Regions from separate parts of the Paenibacillus sp. Lou8.1 genome, predicted to be linked through region 2. Evidence: predicted binding sites of a transcription regulator. Region 2 holds the regulator's gene; the other holds the start of a gene.
The links. Region 2 encodes NrdR, which represses ribonucleotide reductase genes. Its sites were predicted from a motif close to AACACNATATATNGTGTT; they were not measured.
Positions count from the first base shown of each region.

Region 1: a site for NrdR is predicted at 6,910-6,927, ahead of nrdI (class Ib ribonucleoside-diphosphate reductase assembly flavoprotein NrdI). Genes of this name have one in related genera too.

Region 1 covers NZ_JANAVN010000001.1:324,088-334,377, forward strand. The annotation lists gene NLX78_RS01590 (hypothetical protein) at 1-312, shown strand, start outside; gene NLX78_RS01595 (VOC family protein) at 404-829, shown strand; gene NLX78_RS01600 (MarR family transcriptional regulator) at 1,059-1,532, shown strand; gene NLX78_RS01605 (MFS transporter) at 1,687-2,940, shown strand; gene nrdF (class 1b ribonucleoside-diphosphate reductase subunit beta) at 3,134-4,099, opposite strand; gene nrdE (class 1b ribonucleoside-diphosphate reductase subunit alpha) at 4,316-6,400, opposite strand; gene nrdI (class Ib ribonucleoside-diphosphate reductase assembly flavoprotein NrdI) at 6,387-6,746, opposite strand; gene NLX78_RS01625 (DUF2500 domain-containing protein) at 7,152-7,514, shown strand; gene NLX78_RS01630 (GNAT family N-acetyltransferase) at 7,574-8,134, shown strand; gene NLX78_RS01635 (MFS transporter) at 8,137-9,360, shown strand; gene NLX78_RS01640 (ABC transporter substrate-binding protein) at 9,437-10,290, opposite strand, start outside.
Region 2 covers NZ_JANAVN010000001.1:158,287-168,576, forward strand. The annotation lists gene polA (DNA polymerase I) at 1-2,333, shown strand, start outside; gene mutM (DNA-formamidopyrimidine glycosylase) at 2,405-3,235, shown strand; gene NLX78_RS00735 (MntP/YtaF family protein) at 3,347-4,138, shown strand; gene coaE (dephospho-CoA kinase) at 4,150-4,746, shown strand; gene NLX78_RS00745 (lytic transglycosylase domain-containing protein) at 4,743-5,306, shown strand; gene NLX78_RS00750 (alpha/beta-type small acid-soluble spore protein) at 5,425-5,649, opposite strand; gene nrdR (transcriptional regulator NrdR) at 5,755-6,222, shown strand; tRNA gene NLX78_RS00760 (tRNA-Ala) at 6,353-6,428, shown strand; tRNA gene NLX78_RS00765 (tRNA-Lys) at 6,441-6,513, shown strand; gene NLX78_RS00770 (alpha/beta hydrolase family protein) at 6,598-7,599, opposite strand; gene NLX78_RS00775 (GNAT family N-acetyltransferase) at 7,617-8,249, opposite strand; gene NLX78_RS00780 (helix-turn-helix domain-containing protein) at 8,267-9,022, opposite strand; gene NLX78_RS00785 (radical SAM/SPASM domain-containing protein) at 9,246-10,124, shown strand.

The DNA of each region.
Region 1 (10,290 bases), 170 kb from region 2:
AAAGAGGACGTTACCTTTTGTATGTGGAGGGAAGCGGGAGATGAGGAGTGGCGTATGGGCAACGCGAATTTTCCTGAGGGATATGACGATGGCTCATCCTTTTTGCTGGGGAAAATTATAGTTACACCGGAGGAATATCAGGATTGGGCTGAAAGTTACTATGAGTTGCCGATTTCTCTAGGGGTGGTAAACCAGATTTTCAACGGCGTTCCGATCACTGCCCAGATGATCTCTGCGCTTCATCCACAGCGTAACGTTACGGAAGCGATAAAGGAGCTAAAGCAGCTTGGCGTTCAAGTGCATGAAAGCTAAGAATACAGATTTGTTTTTCTTGACAAGTTTTGTATATAGTACAGGAGAAATGCTGGGTTAATCACCTCGAATTAAAGGAGCTGTGTTGAAGATGTCCAAACGTTTGATTCCTTACATCACGATGGATGGAAATGCAAAAGAAGCAATCGAATTTTATAAAGAGGCATTGGATGCTCAACTGCTTTTTATTCAAACCTTTGGAGAAATGCCGGAAAACCCCGATTTTCCCATTCCCGCAGAGGTCAAGGAACATGTGGGACATGCTACCCTTAAAGTGGGTGAGACAGAGCTCATGTTTTCTGATACCTTTCCCGGATCACCGTTTAGCAGTGGGAATCAGGTGAGCATCTGTATTACAACCGATAGTGTGGAGCAAGCTCAAAAAATGTTTGATGCTCTACAGCAAGGAGGACAGGTGGGAATGCCTTTACAGGAAACCCACTTTAGTCTAGCTTATGGGAATGTAACAGACAAGTTTGGTGTCACCTTTCAAATATTCACAGAGGCTCGGTCTTAAGAAATGGAAAACGGCTCGATTCCGCTACTTTAGCGATCTGGCCGTTTTTTGCGTGTATGTCCTCGTCTGAAGAATAAATATACATACAGCATGGGGAGGGATATCTTTTTTACCCTGCTTGCCGTTAGTAGATTAGCTTTAATTACTGAATGCTTAGACGCTTGTTGAAATAGAAACAAAAATATATTATATTATGTTGTTAATGCACCAACGGGTGGGAGGACAGGCCATGAACAAAGAAGAACAAGTCATGATGGGGTTCAGGGACTTATATAACAAGATGGTTTGGCTTAATAAGGATAAGATGGAAGACAGTCTTAAGGGTTATAAGTCTTCTGAAGTTCATTGCATCGAATACATTGAAAGAAATGTAGATTCCAACGTGACAAAACTTGCGGAGTCCCTTTATATGACTAGCGGTGCCATAAGTAAAATAACTAAGAAGCTCATAAAAAAAGGCATTATCGAAAGCTACCAGAAGCCGGATAACAAGAAAGAAATCTATTTTCGGCTTACGGAGCAAGGGAAAGTAATCTATAAAATCCATGAGGACTTGCATAAAGAGTTTCAAGAGCGAGATAAAGCCGTGTTTGAACAGGTAACCGAGGAACAATTTGATAGTATGCTTAGTTTCGTGGAAAAGTATAATAGGCATTTGGATGCGGAAATAAAGAAACAGGGTATAGATATTAAGTCGGAATAAATCTGAATAATGAAAATCAAATCACAGGCAGTCGGGCTCTATTGAGAACAGGCTGCCTTTTTTTGCTATTATTTTGTTGCCGAGGAAGCAAAATTGTGATACGATATTTTTGCTTCCAAGGAAATAAAAACATAGCTTTTGAGGGGAGAATTTAATGTTCAAATTTAGATCACACAATGAACAGAACACAGAACAAACCGTAGATAAACACGCTTTAATATTCGGTCTTATCTCTGTGTTTCTTTGCGGAATAGGCTTCAGTATCATAGCACCTGTCGTCCCTTTCTTAGTACAGCCTTATATAAGCAATCCGGGAGAACAAGCTATCGTTGTCACGCTGCTGACTTCTGTTTATGCCTTCTGCGTGTTTTTTGCGGCCCCCGTGCTTGGAGCTCTGAGTGACAAATATGGCCGTCGTCCATTGCTCTTAGTATGCCTTTTGGGTTCCGCAATCGGGTACTTGGTTTTTGGCATAGGAGGAGCTCTATGGGTACTATTTGCGGGACGCATAATAGAGGGTATAACAGGTGGGAGCATAAGCACGATCTTCGCCTATTTTGCAGACATCATTCCTACAGAACAGAGAACCAAATACTTTGGATGGGTGAGTGCGGTTGTAGGTGTAGGTACCGTCATTGGCCCAACTGTAGGCGGGTTACTTGCCAAGTTTGGTTATTCTGTACCCATGTATTTTGGAGCAATTATAACTTTAGTGAATGTTATATATGGATTCTTTTTTATGCCTGAGAGCCTTGACAAGAAACATAGACTGAAAGAAATTACTTTTGTAAGACTTAATCCATTCATACAGCTTGCAAACCTGCTTTCCATGAAAAACTTAAACAGGCTACTAATCTCGGCGTTCTTACTTTGGATACCCAACGGATCTTTACAGGCCGTTTTTTCACAATTTACAATGGACACTTTTAGTTGGAAGCCTGCACTAATCGGACTTATGTTCTCAATTATGGGTGTCCAAGACATTATCTCACAAGGTTTCATCATGCCAAAGCTTTTGAGAAAACTTAGTGATAAACAGATAGCCATTCTTGGGATGGTTTCGGAGATTATAGGCTATAGTCTTATTGCAGCATCGGCTTTGTTCTCATTCTATCCTCTTTTTATCGCTGGAATGTTTATATTTGGTTTTGGTGATTCGGTCTTTGGGCCTTCATTCAATGGGATGCTCTCCAAGTCTGTTGATTCTAGTGAACAAGGAAGGATTCAAGGAGGTAGTCAATCTATTCAGGCTTTAGCAAGAATGATGGGGCCTATCATTGGAGGTCAAATCTATGTATCACTTGGTCATGCCGCACCCGCTTTTATGGGTATAATCCTTATAGCAGCGGCAATACCAGTTTTATATAAGCGAACGCAAGTAAATGAGGATTTTGCAAAAATCCCATAAGCGACTTCCAATGAACAAGATATAGATCGAAATGGTTTAGTTCGTCTATATCTTGCACTTCGGAGCGACTGGAATCGAATTTTGCAAAATCCTAAAATATATAAACTATCTACTTTGTTTACAGTCTGAGCCATCCGCATGCGGATGGCTCTTCATAGTATCACCTTGCTAAATTAATTTCACGTATTTGTACTTATACGCCAAAATTAAAATCATCATCTGTCAGCGGCTCTACATTCATCGCCCGCACATAGCCGTTTCCTTTTTTAGAAAAGAAATCATGCTGCTTAGTGTGGGTGCTGATGCCGTTGAATACAATGGGATTAACTTCTTCTTCTTCAAACAGTGGATCAAAGCCCAAGTTCATCATGGCCTTGTTGGCGTTGTAGCGCAAAAAGACTTTCACATCGTCTACGAGTCCAATAGGAGTGTAGATTTGCTCAGTGTATTGTTCCTCGTTATTGTGCAAGTAGCGGAGCAAGCCTACCAGTGTCTGATAAAGATCACGTTGTTCTTCCTCATCCAATTCTGCATAAATCTCCTGTGCCAGTACACCTACGTACACACCGTGAATACTTTCGTCCCGTAGGATCAAATCGATAATTTCTCCACTGCATGTCAACTTGCCCTGGCCCGCCAGATAAAGAGGGTAGAAGAAGCCGCTATAAAATAAATAGCTTTCTAACAGCACCGACGCTGCCATCGCGAGATACAGGTCTTTCGGTGTGTGGATATTCATATAATACTGACGAATGGTTTCTGCCTTGGTTTGGAGATGTGGATTTTCTTCCACCCAGCGGAATACACCGTCAATTTCTTCCGTGGAAGCTAGCGTTGTAAAGATGCTACTGTACGACTTGGCATGAATTTGTTCCATCATCGCCATAAAGCTTAGTACGGCTTTGCGTTGCAGTCCGTCCACATGCTCCATAATTTGCGGCATACCCACGCCGCCTTGAATAGTATCCAGTAGCGTCAATCCGCCCAGCACCTTCATGTAGGCTTCTTTTTCGATATCACTGAGGGTTACCCAGGACATTTTATCGTCAGACAACGGGATTTCATCATCCGTCCAAAATTGCATAATGTTCTGGTTCCAGAACATCAGTGTGAAATCATCGTCCGAGCGATTCCAGTTTACAGCTTGTATACCTGTCATTGTTAGCATTCTCCCTTCAGCTTGCGAGATTCCCTGGAAACACACATTGAAATAGTGCAGGCGAATCATCGTATGCTTGACATACGGAAGCTGTATCCGCGAGGGTCTGTCCAGTCCCGTAAAGGTCTGAACCACACGCTGGATACAGCTTCTAATGCAAAGCATCTATATCTATTCAAAATCTAATTTTTATACTACAGCTTGTTACCTTATACTTTAGATGGAGCAGGTGAGGCACTCTTCCACAGACAGCTTTTTGGTGCGTGTGTAGTATAACGATTTAAGTCCTTTGTGTGCAGCGTACAGATAGCAACGTGCTAACTGACGCGTAGTCACGTCACTGTTCACATGAAGCACGGTCGAAATTCCTTGGTCCACGTGCGGCTGGATTTCTGCAATCAGATCAAGCACTTTGAACTGGTCCATTTGATAAGCAGATTTATAGAAGAACACGTTATCCTTTTGCAAATAAGGCATTGGATAGTAGGTCGTCGAATTGGCATAGGTACGGGTTTCAATCTGCTCAACAATTGGCATGACGCTGGATGTTGCATTTTGAATGTACGAAATGCTAGCAGTCGGCGCAATCGCCATACGATAGGCGTGGTACAGACCATTTTTCATTACATCTGCTTTTAATTTGTCCCAGTCCGCTGAAGTCGGAACATAGATGTCTTTGAACAACTCTTGTACACGTGCAGTTGTTGGACGATAATCTGTGTTCAGGTATCGGTCAAAATATACGCCTGTCGCATAATCCGATTCCTCAAATCCATAAAAGCTTTGTCCAGCTGCTTTCGCGATTTCCATACTTTTTTCGATGGAATGATAGTTCATCGTCATGAAGAAGGTACGGACAAAGTCCTTCGCTTCATTGCTTTCATACGCAATTTTGTTCTTGGCAAGATAGCCGTGCAGATTCATAACACCCAGTCCGACGGAGTGCATTTCACGGTTTGCTTTCGCAACACCCGGTGCATTAGCTACTTGGGTCATATCGCTGACCGAGGTGAGAGCAATCATACCCTCGTGAACGGATTCGCGGATTTTGCCATGTTCCATCACATTTACAATGTTCAGAGAAGCTAGATTACAGCTCACGTCCCGGCGGATGGTATCCTGTTGGCCGTAATCTGTAATTTCGGAAGTTTCCTGCAACTGGAAGATTTCCGTGCATAGGTTCGACATCTTGACTTGACCCACGTTTTTAAGAGCATGTGCCTGGTTCGCGTTACTTTTGTTCATGATATATGGATAACCAGACTCCAACTGAATCATGGCAATTTTCGTCAGCATGTCACGTGCGCTCATCGCTATTTTTTTCTTCACCCGATCGTCAGCGAGCAATGTGTCGTACATTTCATCCAAATCCATGTCGTCCAGATGCGTTCCATAGGCTTTGAACACACTGTAAGGAGCAAATACATGCAGCGGTTCATTATCTTGAGCCAGCTTGTAAAAGCGGTTTGGCACCAGCAATCCAATAGAAAGTGTCTTGAGACGTACTCTTTCGTCAGCATTGATCTTTTTGCTATCCAGGAACTCAAGCACGTCCCATCCGAAAATGTTGTAATAGGCTGCCCCAGAGCCTTTACGTTGCCCCATTTGATCTGCATAGGAGAAACCGTCTTCCATCAGCTTCAGCACAGGCATAATGCCTTTTGCTGCGCCTTCTACGCCTTTAATCGCTTCGCCGCGTGCCCGCAGTTTCGACAGGTTGACCGCAACACCGCCCCCGATTTTGGACAACTGCATGCAGGTGTTCAGCACATAGTTGATTGAGTTCAGGGAGTCGTCCATTTCGAGCAGGAAGCAGGATACCAATTCCCCACGGCGGCTTTTGCCTGCATTCAGGAAGGTTGGTGTTGCTGGCTGGAGGCGTTGCTCCATCATCGAGCGGGACAACAGGCGTGCCGTATCGGCGTTACCGCGTCCTAAATGCAGCGCGACAGCAGCAACCCGGTCAGGGTAATGTTCCAGATAGACTTTCCGGTCGTTACTCTTCATTGCATAGTCGGTGTAAAACTTGGATGCTGCCATATAGGAAGGAAATTTAAAATTATAGCTATGAGTGATATGGAAAATATCATTAATTTCGTCAGCCGTGTAGCTGTTATAGAAATTTTCGTAATAATCATTCTCAATCATATACAGCACTTGAGCGGCTGTGTCAGCAAACTTCAAACTCCGTTCCTGAACTTCCTTCATAAACTCTGCTACAGCCTCTTGGTCTTTTTCCAATTGGAAAAAGCCGTCTGTATCGCGTTTCATCAACATGTTGTTCAATTCAATATGCCGCAACTCGGCTCACCTCCTGTTTAAAACGCTCTACATCTCCGAACGTTCCAGATAATTCAAATTTACTAATCACGGGGACATTATAATGATCGGCAATCAAATCCGCACTTTTGGCAAATTTCTCACCCCAGTTACGGTTGCCGCTTGCAGCTACACCAACAAGGTTTTGAGCATTCTTTTTCAAAAAGGAAGATACCCTCTCAGGTATCTGCCCAAACCCAGTTGTATATGTAATAAGTACGTAAGGTTCTTCTATAGTCATTTGCTCCTCGATCTGAACCGCTGGAAGCTTGAGCTTGTTTATAAATCTTTTTACATTGCCGGTCTTCGAATCATATGCAATCAGCATGGTATGCAACCTCCTTAAACAATTAACGAAAAAAGAAAACGCATTGCCTGGGATCTATTATAGATGGAATCCCTTGCTGGCTGCGCCATTTAAGATTTTGACTCTATATTTACATGTATTTTCATACCTGTATCTTCAAGATATCGGGCATAAATACGTTTTTTACACTATATTTAGAGTACATTTTCTATTTTATATCTATATATAGTTTTGTCAATCGGTCTAGAGGGGATCAGAGGACCCAGATCGGGTATAAGTCCAAGCGGGGTGCGGAAAAGAGCGAAAGAACTTTTTTTTCGTAAGTATGTTAAAAAAGTATTGGAGTTTTTGAGGGTGAAGATGTACGATTTGTCAATGGGCAATAGAATGGAAAATTTACATTTTACTGTAGAAAGGATGAAGCGAATGGGAAGTGATTTTATGGAATTTCAATCGTTTAATACAATCTTTTTTATCGTATTTGGACTCATTGCTTTTGTAATGATTATGGGAATTGTCAAAACGATAGGAGCGGGCCTGTCCAATCAAGCAGCCGAACGGGTACAACGTTCATGTAAGGTTGTGGATAAACGGACGAGAGTGCGTGGGGGATCAGGCGATTTTTCAGCTTCGACATATTATTATATCACCTTTGAGTTTGACGGGGGTGAGCGTATGGAGCTGGAGGTGAAGGATACAGACTTTGGTATGATTGTGATCGGGGATCGTGGGGAGCTTCATTATAAAGGTACACGTTTTCTGGAGTTTGTGAGAGTAATGGAAGCGTAAAGGTGTTGGCGGCGAGTTAGTATTGCCAAAACAAATACATAATTGGAGGGAAGATTACGATGCCGCATATCATTGGAAAACGAATAGTATTGAGAGAATACCGTCAAGAAGATATACCAGCTATCCGAAAATGGGTCAATGACCCGGAAATCACACGTGGTTTAAGCGACGTGTTTATCTACCCGCATTCACAGGTGAATAGCGAATCCTTTGTGCAGATGATGATTGACGGCAACCCCGAGATCAAAGGTTTTGTCATTGCGCATAAAGACACACTGGACTATATCGGACAACTGGATTTATTCAAAATCAACTGGGTGAATCGGCACGCCACCCTTGGTGTTGTGATCGGGCGTGACGGCGATCTGGGCAAAGGTTACGGACGGGAAGCGATCCGGTTGTTACAAAAATTCGCATTTCATACGCTGAATCTGCATCGGCTGGAGTTGGAGGTCTATGCGTTCAATGAACGTGCACACCGTTGCTATCTGGCCTGCGGCTTCAAGGAAGAAGGTCGGCTGCGGGAAAAGCTATTCAGGGAAGGGCAATACTATGACATTATTCAGATGGGGATTTTGCGAAGTGAATATAAGGCTGCAGAGCAAGCGACGGAGTCCTGAGAGTGCAACCTCATAAGCTATTTTACTCCGTCAGCTTTCTTCAATTTTTTATGAGTGAAATCACGGGGACTACGCTCATCCTATTTCTATTAGCTAAAGGACTTTCTCTGCAAAGTGCGAACTTCTTACTGGTTGTATTTTTTGTAAGTATTTTTTTGTTTGAGATACCCACAGGGGCGATTGCAGACAAGTATGGCAGAAAAATTTCTGTTATTTTGGGACTTTGCTGTTTTTTAGTCTACAGTGTATTGTTCGTTTGGACAGATCATATCGGGGTGCTTGTGTTCGCGCAAGTTTTTGGGGGTCTGGCTATATGTTTACAATCAGGTTCGTTAGAATCCTGGGTTGTGGAAAACAGTGATAAGCCCATGGAAGTTCTTTTTACAACCTCTAACAGTATACAGTACATTTCGGGATTTATTTGTGGTCTGTTGGGGGCCTTTTTCGCAACCTATAACTATTCACTTCCATGGGCAGTCAGTATTTTATCTATTATTGTATGCATTTTTCTATGTTCCTTTTATATGGATGAGGAGAATGTTGCTCATCGAAAGACGTCTACTACTCGCATTAAAACGATTATCGGAGAAAGCGTCCGTATCGGTTTTGAAAATAAGTCCATCTGGATTGTGTTTATGATTGGTTTATTTATCAGCTTTTCGAACTCGGCGGGGAATACATTTCAACAGCCACGTCTGGTTGGCCTTTCCGAACAAGGGATTTGGATTATGGGGTTTATCAAGGCAGGCTATTCACTATGTATGACTTTGGGAAGTTATCTAGTTCGAAAGCTAGGCGCACGATACAGTGATGTACATATACTCGTGTATGCTTGCGGCATGATAGGGGTATGGCTCATTTTAGCTGGTGCGTTCAACACATTTTATCCTGTACTGCTTACCTTTTTGATCTATGAAATTGGACGCGGCATGTACCCGGTTGCCAAACAAATTTTTCTGAACAAAAGAATCTCTAATGAGTATCGTTCTACACTACTATCTCTGGATTCTGCGATTTCACAATTAGGCATGTGCGTAGGTTTAATCGTGACAGGGATCATCAGTCGAAATTTTACGGATTTGTCTTCCGATCAAACACCTATTCAAATATCTTGGGTGGTGTGTGGCGGGATTGCGTTGATTCCAATCATTTTATTGTTTTACGTCCATCGTGTTTCAGGGAAAAGTAATTCTTGGAAAGAAAAAGAAACCAAACAGAATATTTAATGTAAAAGTTAATGTAGAAGGGCTGAACAACATGGTCTGTCAGCCCTATAATATTTCATTAAAAAGCAAGCAAACCTTATTTTTCGCCGTACCACAGTTTCAGCCGATTTTGGATTAGGCCAGTATAGATTTCTTCAGCCTTTGGCACACCTGCCTGATCCAGCTCTTGGAGCATGCGGTCATACACAGCGTCGAACTGATCTGGCTTGGCGAGTACAGCCTCAGGAATCCGTTTGCGTACAATGTCCTGCGACTTTTGATAAATAACATTGTAATTCGTATCGGTCGGAACAGGCATGTTGTAGGCAGCACCCCACTCTTTTACCGGAAAATCCTTTTCGTTCGGAAACAGGTCTTTCCACGTCTGGGCTTTGTATGCCTGAAGGGACTCTTTTTCGGCTTGACTATAATTTTCGGTAATCATCTCTGGATAATTGGTTGTGTAATAGTTGCCAGAAGGGTCCTTCACGCTATCGCCATAATGTGGCCCCCATATCCAGTACAAACCGATTCCTGACTCTCTGCTAAAAGAAGCGTTATCGGTGTTTTTACGTTGTTGCACATCCGCCGGAATGACTCGTTTGCCGTTCTCTACGTTGTAATGCTGGCCTTCAATTCCCCAATTACGTAAAATTTGTCCTTCGTCGGAGGCCAGAAAATCCAGAAACTTGATAGCCCGCACCGGATTTTCGCATGAGGTTGTAATTCCGATCCCGGATGCAGTATCGAAGCCAATGGGCTGGAGGGAATGGTCCTCGTATTTCTCATTTAAAGTGACAGGAAAATGGGCGTAAGTGAATTCATCCTTACCTGCTGCCTTGAGCGCATTTTCGGCATCTTGATAGTTCCATTCCTGATCAATGAGTCCGATGACACGGCCTGCGGCGATTTTGGACTTGTACTGATCACTTTTTTGCACAAATGTATCCT
Region 2 (10,290 bases):
AGGCGGACGATATTATAGGCACCCTCTCCAAGACAGCGGACGAAGCCGGTTTCAATGTGCTGGTCGTGACCGGGGACAAGGATATGCTTCAATTGGCTTCAGATCATGTCACAGTCGGCTTGACCCGCAAAGGGGTTACTGAGGTGGAGACGTATGGACCTGAGCAAATTCAGGAACGATATGGCCTGAAGCCGCTGCAAATTATTGACCTTAAGGGTCTAATGGGTGATACGTCGGATAATATTCCAGGCATTCCAGGCGTAGGTGAAAAAACAGCGCTCAAGCTGCTTCATCAATATGGTTCAGTGGAAGAGGTGCTGGCGCACACGAATGAGCTGAAGGGCAAAATGAAAGAACGCGTAGAGACACATGCTGATGATGCGCGAATGAGCAAAGATTTGGCGACCATTTATCGGGATGTAACGTTGGACAAGCAGCTGGAAGATGTGGCCTTTGGCGGGCTGCAAGCAGAAACGGCCGGGCCAGCTCTGGCGAAGCTAGAGTTCAAGTCCTTGCTGGAGCGTTTATCCTTTTCAGGTGAGGTTGGCAGTACTGGGGTAGACGTAGAGGAAGCCGCGGCTGACGTAACAGTGCTGGATGAGCAGCGGATTAGCGAATTGGTAGAAGTGTTGGATCATCTAGATGTACTGCATGTTGAGACGCATGGTGATAATCCGCATCATGCTGACATCGTAGGTCTGATATTTGCCGCAACGGGACAGCAGTTTTTTATGACACTGGATGTACTGCAAAGCGATGCAGCTTCATCTATTCGCGAATGGCTTGCTGACCCTGAACGCAAAAAACGTGGTCATGATCTGCATCGTACGGATTTGGCTTTACACTGGCATGGAATTGAGTTTGCAGGTGCCGAGTTTGATGTGCAACTGGCGGGATACTTGCTGGACCCGACCGATGCAAACCAGACATTGAGCGGATTGGCAGCCAAATATGGTTTGTCTTCGATCCGTCCAGACGAAGAAGTGTTCGGTAAAGGAGCTAAATATAAAGTCCCTGACGTGGATGTACTGTCCGATCATGTGGCGCGTAAGGCAGCGGTGATTGAAGCTTTGGTGCCTGTACAGCAGGCGGAGCTGGAAAAAACGGAAATGCACAAGCTGTTTCATGAGCTGGAGATGCCGTTGTCCCGCATTTTGGCGGATATGGAGAAGCAGGGCATTTTGGTGAACGTAGAAGAACTGCGCGCTTTGGGGAAAGAATTTGAAGCCCAGATTGCAACGTTGGTGGGTGAAATCTACAGCATTGCTGGAGTAGAGTTCAATCTGAATTCGCCCAAGCAGTTGGGTGAGATTTTGTTTGATAAACTGGGTTTACCTGTCATTAAAAAGACTAAAACGGGGTACTCGACCGATGCGGAGGTATTGGAAAAGCTGGCCCCCTATCATGATATTGTGCAAAATATTTTGCAGTACCGCACCATTGCCAAACTCCAATCGACGTATGTCGAAGGTTTGCTGAAAGAAATTTCGGAGAAAACGGGTAAGGTGCATACGTATTTCCGACAGACGGTTGCAGCAACTGGACGCTTGAGCAGTCAATTTCCGAATTTGCAAAACATTCCGATTCGTCTTGAAGAGGGTCGCAAAATCCGAAAAGTATTTGTTCCGTCCGAACCGGGCTGGTCTATTTTGGCGGCAGACTACTCACAGATCGAGCTGCGGGTGCTGGCTGATATTTCGGATGATGAACGTTTGAAGGAGGCCTTTGTCCACGATATGGACATCCATACCAAGACCGCATCCGATGTGTTTGGGGTAGCAGCGGAAGATGTGGACTCCAATATGCGGCGTTCTGCGAAGGCAGTCAACTTTGGGATTGTCTATGGGATCAGTGATTATGGTCTGTCACAAAATTTGAATATTACGCGGAAGGAAGCGGCTCGTTTTATCGACCAGTATTTTGATGTGTTCCAAGGCGTTCGCCGTTACATGGATGATATTGTGAAGGATGCGAAGCGGGACGGCTACGTAAAAACGCTGTTAGAACGCAGACGCTATTTACCGGAGATTAACGCCAGCAATTTCAACCTGCGTTCATTCGCTGAGCGTACAGCGATGAATACGCCGATTCAAGGTACCGCAGCCGATATTATCAAGTTGGCGATGGTACAGATGGATGAGGTCTTACGTGAACGTAAACTTCGCAGCAGAATGCTGCTCCAAGTACATGATGAGCTTGTGTTCGAGGTTCCGCCTGAGGAAATGGAAACGATGAAAGAGCTTGTCCCGGCTACCATGGAAGCCGCATTAAAGCTGGCTGTGCCGCTCAAAGCCGAAGTGAGCTATGGCAGCAATTGGTATGAGGCCAAGTAATATATTTCAATGAGTAGATAGTCCCAATTTGACGCTGCTTCCGTTATAATATAGGGTGAGGTGAAGACATCATGCCGGAATTACCGGAAGTAGAAACCATTAAACGAACGCTAAACGAGCTTATCGTTGATAAACATATAGATCATGTCACCGTTAATTTGCCGCGGATCATTCAACGGCCCGATGATATCCACGCTTTTGCGATGGAATTGGCCGATCACCGGATTACAGGGGTTGAGAGACGCGGGAAGTTTCTGCGGATTTTGCTGGACGGGCTGGTGCTGGTCTCCCATCTTCGAATGGAAGGGCGATATGGATTGTATTCGCAACATGATCCTGTGGAAAAGCATACCCATGTCATCTTTCATTTTAAAGATGGTACGGAGCTGCGTTATCAGGATGTGCGCCAGTTTGGCACAATGCACTTATTTCCGGCAGGACAGGATTTGCTGGAAAAGCCGCTGAACAAGCTCGGTTTGGAACCGATGGACGAGGCCTTTACACCCGAAATGCTGCGTGTCGCTGTTGGAACTCGTTCGACTTCGATCAAGGCAGCGCTGTTAAACCAGTCATATGTGGTGGGCATTGGGAATATTTATGTAGATGAATCGTTGTTTAAGGCGGGGATTCATCCAGCACAGCCAGCCAAAAGCCTAACGGATAGCCAATTTCATGTCTTGCATGAAGCTATTGTCTCCACGCTGGGTGCGTCGATTCAGGTTGGAGGCTCGTCCATTAAATCGTTCGTTAATGGACAGGGGAAAACGGGCGACTTCCAGCATCAATTGCAAATCTATGGACGTAACGCGAAGCCTTGTGTTAACTGTGGCACATTGATCGAAAAATCTGTCGTAGCCGGACGTGGCACACATCATTGTCCGGTCTGCCAGCCTCTGCGCTAAACAGGCACAGTCACCCCAAGCCCATCCCTCTCATATATTGTTCCAAGTACCAATACTGCGGAGGGTTTCGGTTGTTATAAGGCCCTGCCTTCGCAATGGGAGGGAATTGGAGTGGCTAATCATTGGGGAGCCCTGCTGTTACTGGCATTTGCGCTAAGTTTGGACAGTTTCGGAGTCGGTGTTACATATGGACTGCGCAAAATGAAAATTCCACTGTTGTCGATTGCTATCATCTCCATATGTTCAGGTTTGGTGATCGGCATATCCATGCAATTGGGCGCATTACTATCTCATGTTCTGTCTCCTGTATATACGACCGTTTTCGGCGCTGTCATCCTGATCTGTATCGGCTGTTACTCTTTGATTCAAGCTCTGCACCGCAAAGAGGATTCGCCAGAGGATTCAGCGGAAGCCTCTCGGCGGCTGCTTCTTACAGAACAGACTGATCCAGTGAGCAGATCTGTTCTTGGAGAGAAGAAGAGTATAGAGGATGCTGATACAGAGTCTTTCCTTAGCTCAAGAAAAGATCTGTCGGCAGAAGCTTCTGTGGAGCAGCAGGAGCGAACGCTATTTTCTCTGGAGTTCCGCAAATGGGGACTTGTTATTCGGATTCTTCGAAGTCCGTCTGCTGCGGATATGGACCGTTCCGGCAGTATATCTGCTACCGAAGCGGTTTGGCTGGGCATTGCATTATCGGTCGATGCGTTCGGAGCGGGACTCGGGGCAGCTATGCTTGGTTTTCAGCCACTGTCTACTGCGCTGGCTATTACGTTATTCAGTGGAACATTTTTAATTGCAGGGATGAAGGCAGGCTTCTTTCTATCAGCATTTCGATTTATGAAGGCGCTGGGTGTATTGCCGGCATTATTACTGATTATGATGGGCATATTGAAGCTGTTATGAGGTGAAAGAGCATGAATATCGGATTAACCGGAGGTATTGCTACCGGAAAAAGCACCGTGTCGGCTCTTTTGGTCGCCAAAGGTGCGCTGCTGATCGACGCAGATGCCATTGCCCGGGAAGTCATGCTTCCGGGGCATCCGGTGCTGGCGGCGGTCATACAGCATTTTGGACAAGCTATAGTGAACAATGACGGAACCCTGCACCGCAAAAAACTGGGTGAGATTGTATTCGGAGACCCTGCCCAGCGGCAGGCACTTAACGATATTACACATCCTGCTATTCGTGAGGAAATGCGTATGCGCATGGAAGCATATGAACGGGAACAGCCGGACAAGCTTGTTTTGGCAGATATCCCGTTACTGTACGAGTCCGGGCTGGAGAGCTTGTACGAGGAAATTATGGTTGTGTACGTACCACGTGATATTCAGCTCCAGCGTCTGATGCTCAGAGACGGTCTGACGGAGGAGCAAGCTGGACTTAGGCTGTCCGCACAAATGGATATTGAACAAAAGAAAAGCTTGGCCGATATCGTTATCGATAATAGCGGAACACAGACTGAGACGAAGCGACAAATTGATCAATTTTGGCAGCGGAAGGGACTTGCATGAATATTTTGCGAAAGAAAAGAGTCCTGCTCACTTTGTTTGTCGGGTTTGTCCTGATCCTGTTCCTTAATTCAAATTGGATGTCCTGGTTTTATCCAATTCAATATAAGGATGAGATTCGGCAGTATTCACAAACGTATGAAGTGGACCCATTTTTGGTGGCGTCTATTATCCGTGTAGAAACCAATTTTAAAACCAGCAAGCAGTCGCATAAGGGTGCACTGGGCCTGATGCAGATTATGCCGAATACGGCAAATTGGATTATGGACAGCGCCCAGATTCAAAAGGTTCCGCTGGACAGTGTCAAGCACGAGCCTGGCACCAATATTGAGCTGGGAACCTGGTATTTGCATAACCTATCCATAAAGTTTCAGGATAATCCTGTAGCAATCGTAGCTGCTTACAATGCAGGGCCGGGTAAAGTTCAAGAGTGGCTGGATAAGGGAGTGTGGGATGGAAAAGAAGAGTCCATTAAGCAAATCCCTTTTGGTGAGACACGACATTATGTACAGCGGGTCATTTATTACTACAGGCAATACACGAAAATTTATAATGATTTTTAAATGACAAGTTAATGACATGATGAGCCTTTTCGCTTTAAAATGAAAAAAGCGCAGGACAGGCTGTTTTTAGCAGCCCATCCATACACTTTATCTTGTTATTTCTGCATTATTACCGCGATTATTGGTATTGACCTGCCAATTGTTGTTCGGCGATCGTTACGAGGCGTTTTGTGATGTAGCCCCCGATCGAACCGTTCTCATAGGAAGTCATGTTACCTTGGTAACCATCTTGAGGAATGCTGATACCCAGCTCTTGAGCGATTTCATATTTCATTTGCTCCAGAGCGCCGGAGGATCTGCTGACTACCAGATTGTTGGAGTTGCCATTGTTTCCTTGTGCCATTGTTGTTCACCTCCTCGCGATATGGTAAACATATTATGATCTGTTTTGACAAAATTATTACTAAAAATCTACGGGAATTTATTGGAAAAAGAAAGTGGTGAGATTATGAAATGTCCGTATTGTGCCTACAACGGCACGAAAGTGTTGGATTCGCGACCTGCGAATGATAACAAGTCCATCCGTCGCCGCCGTGAATGTGAGCAGTGTGCCAGGCGTTTTACCACCTTTGAAATGGTGGAGGAAACCCCGCTCATGGTCATCAAAAAAGACGGCAGCCGTGAAGAGTTTAGTCGTGATAAAATGCTGCGCGGTCTCATTCGAGCCTGCGAGAAGCGCCCAGTATCCGTCGAGCAACTGGATATGATCGTATCCCAGGTAGAGAATGCTATCCGCAACACAGCAGCCACAGAAGTGGATAGCCAGCAGATCGGTGAGCTGGTCATGGAACAGCTTTACCCAGTGGATGAAGTCGCCTACGTACGTTTTGCGTCCGTCTATCGTCAGTTTAAAGACATCAATATGTTTATGAAGGAACTGAAAACACTATTATCTAAAGATACAGCCAGCGACTGATCGCTGACTGTATCTTTCTTGGGACAAAGTGGGAAGATGATTATATTTTTTTTATAAAAGTATTGACACAGGAATAAAAATTTTATATGATATAGAAGTCGCTTGAAACGTTGATTAACTTACTTACGATGGGGCCTTAGCTCAGCTGGGAGAGCGCATCGCTGGCAGCGATGAGGTCAGGGGTTCGATCCCCCTAGGCTCCACCAAACTTTTATTATGGACTCTTAGCTCAGTTGGTAGAGCAGTTGACTCTTAATCAATTGGTCCAGGGTTCGAGTCCCTGAGAGTCCATCCTTTAGAAAAAACGGCAGAGATGCCGTTTTTTTGTTGTTTATAGATCTATTCCCAGTCTAACCGAGAACAGTTATGGGGTTTTCATTGATTGACATAATCGGCAAGGATTTTGAGATACTCGTCATTCACCAATTTTCTTGGGGCGAATACGGCTGTTAAAAAAGTTAGAGATTTTGAACGCGCGATTTTTTCATTCATCATGGAATGGTCGCCTTCAGGTAAATGAATAACGGACAGCAGCTCTGCGGGTATTTTCTGGCGGTAGACTCGCTCGGTATCCTTTACATCAACATTAATATCTTTGCCAGCCAGAACCAAGAGTACAGGAGAATGGAAGTGACTTAATTCTTCGGTGGAATCAGACCGAAAATTTTTGCCTATAAAGCTCCATCTTTCTTTGGAGATCATATCCTCAGGATCGGCTATGCTTAGGTATTCTTCATAAGAAGCATGTTTTTTCAGTAACTGTAGAATCTCTTGATCGTAGTTCAATGTCTTTTGAATTTCTTGCGGAGTAGCTCCTTCTTGCTCCATTTCTTTTCTGGTATTAAATTGTCCTTGGGAAATCCAGTTCACGGCAGGCGATACAAGGATGCTGAATGCAATATCATGTTCGTCTTTAACGATCTTCGGAATGACCCATCCTGCTTGACTGGCTCCCCATAGGCCGATTTTTTGCGTATCAATCATCGGCAAGGTTTTCGCCCAGTCTATTGCATATCGGATCTCCTGTGCGCGGTCCTCCATGCTTTGATCCAGCCAATTGCCAGGGGCACTATTAATACCGGGCTTATTCAATGACAGGGAGGCATAACCCTTGGAGGCGAACTTTTCCCACAGTGGTTTGTATCCATCATCATATGTGTCATTAATAGGACCATCCCCATGGACAAAAACAACCAATCCAACCTTTTCCGAGTAGTTCTTAGGCAAAGCTAATGTACCTGTTAACAGCCCTTTAGGCGTCGTGATTTGTATTTTTTCTTCTGTCATCTTGTAGGAATTTTGATATAGAACAATGAGTATTAAGGCAACCGCCAGAGCTGCCGCAATACCCAAAGTAAGCTTGAATGTTTTTTTCAATGGTGCTCTCTCCTCGATTACAATTTCGTTCCTTTCCAACTCATCAGATGCCATACAGGCTCCTTGAACCAAAAATGCGGTAACCCATTATACTTGGATTGTTCTACTTCAAACGCCAGTTTGTGATACAAACGGATAGTCCCTTGGTTCTTATGCGCTACATGAAGCGTCAATGTATGAAAACCAGATTCAACCGTAAATTGCTGTGCGAAAGCTAGAAGACGGCGTCCTATTCCCTGGTTACGATGACTTGAACGAATTGCCAGATGATCAATGTAACACTCATCTGCAGCGGGGGGATACTCCAGCGCATGCATACCTGTCAAAAATTTAAATATATTAAAGCAACCAAACTGTTTTATGAGCGGAGCCAAAGAAATGGGGGTTGTTTCAGGAAGTGAAGAGGAGGAGGGTTTCCATTTAAGAGAAAGAACACCGATAACTTCTTCGTTTTCTTTGGCTACAAATTGTTTCATAGATGTAGAATAAGGATTTTGAACCCAAACCTGCATTAACAACTGCTGTATAGCTTGATCCTCCAGTGTAACAAGAGATTGGAATTTTGCTTTAAACGATTCGACTAAAAGACTACAAACAGCTTCATGGTCTTGTTTCTGGTATGCAACAATGTCAAAGGATTTTGCACTCATGTAACGCCCTCCTAGATTTATTCTACTTTAACTTGAATTTCGTATTGCAGCTTGTTGTTGTCGAACATCGAAAGATAAGATTTTTCTACTAGGACAATCTTGCTTTGGCAGTTATATTGGTGATGAGCTACATATCGTTCCATTTGTTTAATTTCATAATCAATCTCAGGCTCTTCAATGACGGAAAGATGCTTATAAAGATAGTTGCCTTCTTCCAGAATATAGTCAGCCACATCCACCGTTTCATAACACAGCTTCACCTGTCCGGCATCAGACAAGTAATGCAGGTCATTTTCAAATAATCGAGGTGGGGCAGGGTGGTGTTCAAATAAGTTTCCGGCAGTGAGCTCTTGACCATTCTCCAATGCAAACCATAGCTTTAAATGACGGGGACCTAATCGTTTGACCTGATATTCATCATTTCGCTGAGTCAGGCTATCATGTTCTTCTAGCACTTTGTGAATAAACTGTTCATGCATCTTCAAGTTAGCTATTTCAGCTTGTACCTTCTGCAACGAATGCTCTAAAAGCTGGTTATAGTCATCGGCAGCATAGGAAGTCATACATTCTTGAATCTGACCGACAGGGACATTTAATTTGCGTAACAATAAAATATGCGAAAGCTGATAAATCTCATGAATCCCGTACATCCGATATTGATTTTCTTCTGTATGTGATGGATACAGGATTCCCTTTTCTTCAAAATATCGCAGTTGATGTACAGATACATTCATGAGCTGAGCAAGCTGACTGATCGTAATGTGTTCTTTCAATGACAGGACTCCTTACTGATAGTTGAATAACTCCACTATAAACCTTAGGTCAGACCTAGGGTCAATAGAAAATATCAAATCTTGGATAGGCATAGGTGTCGAGCATTTGATGCCCACACCAAGGGGAGGCTGGAGAGTTTACCTGTCGGTGATAACCCGTTATAATCATAAGATTAGTGAGCATAAACAAGATGCTCAGGATGAAGGTTAGAATGGGGAAATCATGTTGAAAACTTTTAAAAAGGTATACATTGAGATAACGAGCATTTGCAATCTTGCATGTAGCTTTTGTCCTCAAACACAGCGTGTCAAAAAATTTATTGATCCGGAAGTCTTTCGAAATGTGCTTGATCAGGTCAAACCACATACGGATTACATCTATTTGCATGTAAAAGGAGAGCCGTTGCTCCATCCGAAAATTGATCTTTTGTTGGAAAGTGCTCATGAGAAAGGATTGAAGGTCAATATTACCACCAATGGTACCTTGCTGCCGAAGACCGGACATAAGCTGCTTGGGCAACCAGCGCTGCGTCAGATGAACTTCTCTCTTCACAGCTTTGACGGGCACGAAGGCTCCGTGGATCGAGAAGGATATTTGGGTAATATTTTCACGTTTGTAAGAGAAGCAGTAAAACACAATGTCATTATTTCGTTCCGTCTCTGGAACCTGACTCAGGATAATCTGACTAATGTGCAGCGTCAGCGCAACCGGGAAACGCTTGAACGACTGGAGCAAGAGTTTGGACTGGACTATCGGATTGAGGAAAAGGTGATACCGGGCAGTGGGGTCAAAATCGCACCAAATGTTTATTTGAATCAAGACCATGAATTTGAATGGCCGAGCCTCAGTGCCCCGGAAGATGACGGAAAAGGCTTTTGCCATGCACTCCGTAGCCAGGCGGCGGTATTGGTGGATGGAACAGTGGTCCCTTGCTGTCTGGATGGAGAAGGTGTCATTAATTTAGGTAACGTGCACGAACAATCTTTTTCCGACATTGTGGAAGGGGAGCGTGCCAACCGTCTGTACTTCGGTTTCTCCAAGAGAGAAGCGGTAGAAGAGTTATGCCGAAAATGCGGGTACCGCAAACGATTTGGAACATAATCATACAGGTGAGCTCTAATCAACAGTAGAATGAATTGCAAGAAAGATAGCCCTTTTGCAGGGCTTTTTTACATATATTTTGATATATACATACATAATCAATGGTTTTGAACTGTTCAGAGGAAGTTAGATACAATCGATTGCTTGTGAGAATGATTATCAATTA